Regions from separate parts of the Delftia sp. ASV31 genome, predicted to be linked through region 2. Evidence: riboswitches for the same ligand, from Rfam matches in the RefSeq annotation. Region 2 holds a riboswitch; the other holds the start of a gene.
What was found. A riboswitch is a leader RNA that binds a small molecule or an ion and turns the genes downstream of it on or off. The one in region 2 is predicted to bind S-adenosylhomocysteine.
Positions count from the first base shown of each region.

Region 1: linked by a shared signal. The riboswitch ahead of metH (methionine synthase) and the one ahead of ahcY (adenosylhomocysteinase) in region 2 are both predicted to bind S-adenosylhomocysteine.

Region 1 covers NZ_JAELTK010000080.1:13,760-18,175, reverse strand. The annotation lists gene JHD82_RS23140 (amino acid ABC transporter permease) at 1-130, opposite strand, end outside; gene JHD82_RS23135 (transporter substrate-binding domain-containing protein) at 162-968, opposite strand; gene JHD82_RS23130 (FadR/GntR family transcriptional regulator) at 965-1,771, opposite strand; S-adenosyl-L-homocysteine riboswitch at 2,049-2,175, shown strand; gene metH (methionine synthase) at 2,230-4,416, shown strand, end outside.
Region 2 covers NZ_JAELTK010000094.1:11,470-15,885, forward strand. The annotation lists gene JHD82_RS24690 (sensor histidine kinase KdpD) at 1-859, shown strand, start outside; gene JHD82_RS24695 (response regulator) at 886-1,629, shown strand; S-adenosyl-L-homocysteine riboswitch at 1,637-1,720, shown strand; gene ahcY (adenosylhomocysteinase) at 1,791-3,221, shown strand; gene JHD82_RS24705 (TlyA family RNA methyltransferase) at 3,379-4,416, shown strand, end outside.

The DNA.
Region 1 (4,416 bases), on a different contig from region 2:
CGCCGCCGGCCACGCCGATGGCGCCGCCCAGCACGGCGCCCGCCGCCGTCAGCGCCAGCGTGAAGCCTGCGCCCTGTGCCAGCAGGCCGCTGTAGTCGAACACGGCGCCGAAGTCGAATTGATAGGCCATGGAAGGATTTCCGGGAGCAGGGGCGCAGCGGTTACAGGGTGGCGGGCAGCGGCATCTTCATCCAGCGCTGGGACAGGCCGGTCAGGCGGCCATCGGCCTTGAGCTTGGTGATGATGGCGTCCACCTTCTGCAGCAGCGCCGGCTCGCCCTTGGCCACGCCGATGTAGCAGGGCGTGTCCTCGACCGCGAACTTCGCGTCCAGCTGGCGCAGCCTGGTGCGCTCGTTCACGGCGTTGGCCACGATGTTGCCCAGCGTCACCAGCTGCACCTGGCCCGTCAGATAGCTTTGCGCGGTGGCGTTGTTGTCCTCGTAGCGCTTGATGGTGGCCGAGGCCGGCGCCACCTGCGTGAGGGCCAGGTCCTCGGTGGAGCCGCGCGTCACGCCCACGGTCTTGCCGGCCAGGTCGGCAGGGGCCTTGATGCTCACGTCCTTGGGGCCGTAGACGCTCTTGGGGAAGGGCGCATAGGCCTGGGTGAAGTCGATCACCTTGGCGCGCTCGGCGTTCTTGCCCAGGCTGGAGATGACGATGTCGGCCTTGCCCGTGGTCAGGAAGGGGATGCGGTTGGTGCTGGTCACGGGCACCAGCTCCACCTTCACGCCCAGCTCCTGGGCCACCAGGGCGGCCATGTCGATGTCATAGCCCTGCAGCTTCAGGTCGGTGCCCAGCGAGCCGAAGGGCGGGAAGTCCTGCGGAATCGCCACGCGCAGCACGCCGGCCTTCTGGATGTTGGCCAGCATGTCGGCATGGGCTGCGCCGCCCAGGCCGGCAGCGGCCAGGGTGGCGGCCGCCAGGGCGGTGCGGATGAATGCGCGGCGGGGTGTCAGGGGGGAAGTCATGCAAAAGCTCCTTCGGAAGGTGGAGTGAGGCGAAAGGAAAGCGGGTCAGGGTCGGGCGCAGATGTATCGGGCGCCGTTGCGTCGGGCGCCGTCGCGTCGGGCGCCGCCGCGTTGTCCGGCGTGTCGAGATCGATGCCGCTGCGCCTGGCGGCCGACAGCAGGTGGGCGCGCATGGCGCCCGCGGCACCCGGCGCATCGCCCGCGCAGACGGCCTGCACGATGGCGTCGTGCTCGCGCACGGGCTGGTCGTCGGCGCCGCTCCAGGCAAAGGGCAGGCGCAGGCTGTGGCTGATGGCCAGCTCCAGCTGACGCGCCATGGCCACCAGGCCCGGGTTGCCCGACAGCTGGGCCAGCAGCAGGTGGAACTGCAGATCGGCGTCGGCGGCGGCCAGCAGGTCGCTGCGGGCGAGGGCGTGGGCCAGCTGGGACTGGGTCCATTGCAGCTGGCGCAGGCCGCTGTCGTCGGCGCGCACGGCCGCCAGCGCGGCCCAGCCCGGCTCCAGCACCAGGCGCAGCTCGATCAGCTGGCGCGGCGAAAGCGTGCCCAGCGCCGGGGTGGCGTAGGCGCGGTGCATGCGTGCACGGCCGCTGTGCGGGCCGTTGATGCGCACGCCCTTGCCCGGCTGGATCTCGACCAGGCCCAGGGCCTCCAGCATGGACAGCGCCTCGCGCAGCGAAGCGCGGCTGATGCCCAGCTGCCGGGCCAGCTCGCGCTGCGGCGGCAGCTGGCTGCCGCCGGGATAGTGGCCGCTCAGGATGTGCTGCTGCAGCGTCTGGGCCATCGAGATCGGAATGCTTTGCATGGGCTGGCGCGGGTGGATGGTTTTGGCCTGACTGGTCAGACCACGTACCCAGCAGATAGCGAATTGCGTGCCAGATGCAAAAAAAGGAGCGTTGTCCTCAGGCGTTGCAAAGAATCCGGGGCGATGGGGCATCCACAATCTGCCCCGAAGGCGGCGCCAGGGGCCCGCGCTGCCGCGCTTTGGTGCAGTGCCGCATGGCTTTGTGCAGGCCTGCCCCGAATGCGGGCGTAAAACCCGCACTGCAGGCCGCCGCCAGCCGCCGTAGAATCCCGGGCTTTGGCCCGAGGAGCGTTGCAGCGCGGCACCCGCCCATCCGTACACCGGATCGCGTGCCGCGTCAGGCTTGGGCCAGGTGCAGGTTCCCGGCCGGACCGCGCCCACGGTGCCAACGACGCTCACCTGTTGCCATGCCGTTTTTGCAGGTGAGCTTGATGTCGTCCTCTTTCACTCCCCCTCCCATGCGTCTGTCGGGCCTGGAGCCTGTCTCCATCGGCGAGGGCACGCTGTTCGTCAACGTGGGCGAGCGCACCAACGTCACGGGCTCCAAGGCCTTTGCGCGCATGATCCTCAACGAGCAGTACGAGGAAGCGCTGTCCGTGGCACGCCAGCAGGTGGAAAACGGCGCCCAGGTGATCGACGTGAACATGGACGAGGCCATGCTCGACAGCAAGGCCGCCATGGTGCGCTTTCTGAACCTCATCGCCTCCGAGCCCGACATCGCCAAGGTGCCGGTCATGGTGGACAGCTCCAAGTGGGAGGTCATCGAGGCCGGACTGCGCTGCCTGCAGGGCAAGGGCATCGTCAACTCCATCTCCATGAAGGAAGGCCTGGATGAATTCAAGCGCCAGGCCCGGCTGATCAGGCGCTACGGCGCGGCCGCCGTGGTCATGGCCTTCGACGAGAAGGGCCAGGCCGACACCTACCAGCGCAAGATCGAGATCTGCGAGCGCGCCTACCGCATCCTGGTGGACGAGGTGGGCTTCCCGCCCGAGGACATCGTCTTCGACCCCAACATCTTCGCCGTGGCCACCGGCATCGAGGAACACGACAACTACGCCGTGGACTTCATCGAGGCCGTGCGCTGGATCAAGAAGAATCTGCCCGGCGCCAAGGTCTCGGGCGGCGTCTCCAACGTGAGCTTCAGCTTCCGCGGCAACGACCCCGTGCGCGAGGCCATCCACACCGTGTTCCTGTACCACGCCATCTCGGCGGGCATGGACATGGGCATCGTCAACGCCGGCATGGTCGGTGTCTATGACGACCTGGAGCCCCAGCTGCGCGAGCGCGTGGAAGACGTGGTGCTCAACCGCCGCCCTGACGCCGCCGAGCGCCTGCTGGAGATTGCCGACGCCGCCAAGGGCGCCGCCAAGGACGACAGCAAGAAGCTCGAATGGCGCGGCACGCCCGAGAACCCGAAGACCGTGGGCGAGCGCCTGTCGCACGCCCTGGTGCACGGCATCACCGACTTCATCGTCGCCGACACCGAAGAGGCCTACCAGCAGATCGTGGTGCAGGGCGGCGGCCGCCCGCTGCACGTGATCGAAGGCCCGCTCATGGACGGCATGAACATCGTGGGCGACCTGTTCGGCGCCGGCAAGATGTTCCTGCCCCAGGTGGTCAAGTCGGCGCGCGTGATGAAGCAGGCCGTGGCCCACCTCGTGCCCTACATCGAAGAGGAAAAGCGCCAGCAGGAAGCGGCGGGCCTGGACGTGTCCAGCAAGGGCAAGATCGTCATCGCCACCGTCAAGGGCGACGTGCACGACATCGGCAAGAACATCGTCACCGTGGTCCTGCAGTGCAACAACTTCGAGGTCATCAACATGGGCGTGATGGTGCCCTGCCATGAGATCCTGGCCCGGGCCAAGGCCGAGGGCGCGGACATCATCGGCCTGTCTGGCCTGATCACGCCCAGCCTCGAAGAGATGCAATACGTCGCCGGCGAGATGCACAAGGACGACTACTTCCGCATCAAGAAGATTCCGCTGCTGATCGGCGGCGCCACCTGCTCGCGCGTGCACACCGCCGTCAAGATCGCGCCCAAGTACGAAGGCCCCGTGGTCTACGTGCCCGATGCCTCGCGCAGCGTCAGCGTGGCCCAGAGCCTGCTGGGCGAGAACAAGGGCAACTACCTGGCCGAGATCCAGGCCGACTACGACAAGGTCCGCACCCAGCACGCCAACAAGAAGAAGACACCGCTGTGGCCTCTGGCAAAGGCCCGCGCCAACGCCACGCCCGTGGACTTTTCCCAGGCCCCCGTTGCGCCACGCGCCCTGGGCCGGCGCGTGTTCCGCAACTTCGACCTGGCCGAGATCGCCGAATACATCGACTGGGGCCCGTTCTTCCAGACCTGGGACCTGGCCGGCCCCTATCCGGCCATCCTCGACGACGAGATCGTCGGCGTCGAGGCGCGCAAGGTGTTGGCCGACGGCCAGGCCATGCTCAAGAAGATCATCGAAGGCCGATGGCTGCAGGCCAACGGCGCCATCGGCCTGTTCCCGGCCAACCGCGTGGGCGATGACATCGAGTTCTACGCCGACGAGTCCCGCAGCCAGGTGCTGATGACCTGGTACGGCATGCGCCAGCAGACCGAAAAGCAGATGGTGGAAGGCCCGGATGGCCAGCCCGTGATGCGCCCCAGCCGCTGC
Region 2 (4,416 bases):
ACCCGTGCGCATGCGCGGCGTGCTGGTGCTGCAGCTGCGTGCGCCGCAGCGCCTGGAGGTGCCCGAGGAGCAGCGCCTGCTGGAGGCCTGTGCCAGCCAGGTGGCGCTGGCGCTGGAACGCCAGCACTTCGTGGCCGTGGCCCAGCAGACCCAGATCGCCATGGAGGGCGAGCGCATGCGCAACACCCTGCTGTCGGCCGTCTCGCACGACCTGCGCACCCCGCTGACCACCATCCTGGGCGCGGCCGAGGCCGCGCAGCGCCATGTGCCGCCGGGCGGCGCGGCCGACATGCTGGAGCAGGTCCGCATCCAGGCGCAGGCCATGCAGCGCCTGGTGGAGAACCTGCTGGACATGGCGCGCCTGCAGCAAGGCGGCGTGCACCTGCAGCGCGAATGGCTGCCGCTGGACGAAGTGGTGGGCAGCGCGCTGCGCCAGATGCGCGCGCGTCTGGGCCAGCATCTCGTGAGCACCGACGTGCCCGCCAGCCTGCCGCTGCTGCAGCTCGATGCCCTGCTCATGGAGCGCGTGCTGGTCAACCTGCTGGACAACGCCGCCAAGTACACGCCGGCCGGCACGCCGCTGGCCATCAGTGCGCGTGTGCAGGACGGCGAACTGCTGCTGTCCGTGCGCGACGGCGGGCCGGGCCTGCCATCGCATCTGCCGGTGGAGACGCTGTTCGAGCCCTTCACGCGCGGCACGGCCGAGTCCACCGTCTCGGGCATCGGCCTGGGCCTGGCGCTGGTGCGCAGCATCGTCGAGGCGCATGGCGGGCGCATCGAGGCCGCCGCCGCGCGGCCCGGCCCGGGCACCATCTTCACGCTGCGCTTTCCCGTGCCCGAGCAGCCTGCGCTGGATTAGAGTCCCGCCATGCACGAAAGCCTCCCATGAGCACGCCCGCCAACCGCATCCTGATGATCGAGGACGACCCCGGCATCCGCCGCTTCGTGCGCCTGGTGCTGGAAGACGAAGGCTGGCAGGTCTTCGAGGCCGACAGCGCGCGCCGCGGCCTGATCGAGGCGGCGAGCCGCCAGCCCGATCTGGTCATCCTCGACCTGGGCCTGCCCGACGCCGATGGCAAGCAGGTCCTGACCGAGCTGCGCGGGTGGTCCTCCGTGCCCGTGCTCGTGCTCTCCGCGCGCGAGCGTGAGGACGAGAAGGTGGCCGCATTGGATGCCGGCGCCGACGACTACCTGGTCAAGCCCTTCGGCGTGCCCGAGCTGCTGGCCCGGCTGCGCGTGATGCTGCGCCGCCGCCAGCAGCTGGGCGCCGCCGGTGGGGCGGGCGGCACCGCCGCGTCCAGCAAGGTGCACTTCGGCCCGGTTCAGGTGGACCTGGCCACGCATGAGGTGCGGCGCGCGGGGCAGCCGGTGCACCTCACGCCCATCGAATTCCGCCTGCTGGCGGCCCTGATCGCCGCCCAGGGCCGGGTGCTCACCCACCGCCAGCTGCTGCTGCAGGTGTGGGGCCCCGAGTACCTGAGCCGTGCCCACTACCTGCGCGTGCACATGGCCAATCTGCGCCAGAAGATCGAGGACGAGCCGGCCCAGCCGCGCCACCTGGTGACCGAGCTGCAGGTGGGCTACCGGCTTGTGGGGCTGGGCGGTGAGGCATCCACGGGATCGGTATAATCGGCGCCTCTCCGAGGAGCGTTGCAGCGGCCCCACACATCAGGCGTGGTCGCGAGGCTCGGAGTCATACCTGCAACGACGCTCGCCCACGCTTTCTGTGCGGTGAGCTTTTTTTCGTCTCCCGCAGAACGTGGTTTTTCATTCATCTTTTGGAGAAAACCATGAACGCTGCTGTTCGTCCCGTTTCCGCCGACACGGCCATCGCTGACATTTCCCTCGCTGCCTGGGGCCGCAAGGAAATCCTGATCGCCGAAACCGAAATGCCCGGCCTGATGGCCACGCGCGAGGAATTCGCCGCTGCCCAGCCCCTCAAGGGCGCGCGCATCGCGGGCTCGCTGCACATGACCATCCAGACGGCCGTGCTGATCGAGACGCTCAAGGCCCTGGGCGCCGAAGTGCGCTGGGCGTCGTGCAACATCTTCTCGACGCAGGACCACGCTGCTGCCGCCATCGCTGAAACCGGCACGCCCGTGTTCGCCATCAAGGGCGAATCGCTGGCCGACTACTGGGATTACACCCACCGCATCTTTGAATTCGGCGCCGCCGGCACCGAAGGCGAAGGCCCCAACATGATCCTGGACGACGGCGGCGACGCCACCATGCTGCTGCACCTGGGCATGCGCGCCGAAAAGGACCTGTCCGTGCTGGACAACCCCGCCTCCGAAGAAGAGAAGATCGCCTTCGCCGCCATCCGCGCCAAGCTGGCCCAGGACCCCACCTGGTACACGCGCAAGAGCGCCCACATCATCGGCGTGACCGAAGAGACCACGACCGGCGTGCACCGCCTCAACGAGATGTCGGCCAAGGGCACGCTGAAGTTCCGTGCCATCAACGTCAACGACTCGGTCACCAAGAGCAAGTTCGACAACCTCTACGGCTGCCGCGAATCGCTGGTGGACGGCATCAAGCGCGCCACCGACGTGATGATCGCCGGCAAGGTTGCCGTGGTGGCCGGCTACGGCGACGTGGGCAAGGGCTGCGCCCAGGCGCTGCGCGCGCTGTCGGCCCAGGTCTGGGTCACCGAGATCGATCCCATCAACGCCCTGCAGGCGGCCATGGAAGGCTACAAGGTCGTGACCATGGAGTGGGCAGCCGACAAGGCCGACATCTTCGTGACCACCACCGGCAACCGCGACATCATCCGCCACGAGCACATGGTGGCCATGAAGAACGAAGCCATCGTCTGCAACATCGGCCACTTCGACAACGAGATCGACGTCGCCTCCATCGAGCAGTATCAGTGGGAAGAAATCAAGCCCCAGGTGGACCACATCACCTTCCCTGACGGCAAGAAGATCATCCTGCTGGCCAAGGGCCGCCTGGTGAACCTGGGTTGCGCCACCGGCCACCCCAGCTTCGTGATGAGCGCCTCGTTCGCCAACCAGACCATCGCCCAGATCGAGCTGTTCACCAAGCCCGACGCCTACGAGGTCGGCAAGGTCTACGTGCTGCCCAAGATCCTGGACGAGAAGGTCGCCCGCCTGCACCTGAAGAAGGTCGGCGCCATGCTGACCGAACTGACGGACGGCCAGGCTGCCTATATCGGCGTGAGCAAGCAGGGCCCCTACAAGCCCGAAACTTATCGCTACTAAGCACCCCCTGAGGCGCTGACGCGCCTTCCCCCTCTCTATCCGCTTCGCGGAGGAGGGGGACGACGCCCTCGCTGCGGGGCGGCCCTTGCTTGGCGTCCCTGAGTTGGGTCGCGCCGGTTTCGGGCATTAGTCAACTGAGATTTCCTGGAGCGACGCTATGCGCGCAGATGTATTTTTGGTGGAAGCCGGCCATGCGGCCACGCGCTCGCAGGCGCAGCGGCTGATTGCGGGCGGCGTGCAATGGCGCATGACGCCGCTGACGCCTTGGAAGAAGGTTGCCAAGAACGGCGACGAGATTCCTGCGGGTGCCGAGCTGCAGCTGCTGGACGGGGCCGAGGCCCGGTTCATCTCGCGCGGCGGGCTGAAGCTGGAAGGCGCGCTGGCGGCCACCAAGCTGTCGGTGCAGGGCCTGCGCTGCCTGGACGTGGGCCAGAGCACGGGCGGTTTCACCGACTGCCTGCTGCAGGCGGGCGCCGCCCAGGTCATCGGCGTGGACGTGGGCCATGGCCAGTTGCACGACCGGCTGCGCTCGGATGTGCGTGTGATCTGCGTCGAGGGCGTCAACGCCCGCGCGGTGACGGCCGAGGGCCTGCAGGAGTCCTGCGAGGAAGTGCTGTCCGAACGCTGGGAAGAAGATCCCGACGACAACGACACTCAGCCCGTGGCGCCCTATGCCTGGATGCGCAACGGCGGTCTGGTCGATGAAGACTACGACGACAGCGACGACGCCAAGGAAAAAGAGATCGAGGCCTTCAAGGCCGAGCGCGCGGCCAAGGGCAAGGCCCGGGAAGAAGGCACGGTGGCCACGCAGCGCCGCCGCCGCGCCGAGTTTGCCGACGTGGACATCACGCCGCAGTTCGACTTCGTCACGGGCGATCTGTCCTTCATCTCGCTGACCCTGGTGCTGCCGGCCGTCACGCGCCTGCTCAAGCCGCACGGCCAGCTGCTGATGCTGGTCAAGCCGCAGTTCGAACTGCAGCCGGGCCAGGTCGGCAAGGGCGGCATCGTGCGCGATGCGGCCCTGTTCACCGAGGTGGAGCAGCGCATCCGCACCTGCCTGGGCGAGCTGGGCCTGGAGGTCAAGGGCTGGATGGAGTCGGCCATCGAAGGCGGTGACGGCAACCGCGAATTCTTCGTGCATGCCCAGCAGGCGGCCGTGGTGAAGGAGCCTGCACAGCCTGAAACGCAGGACGAG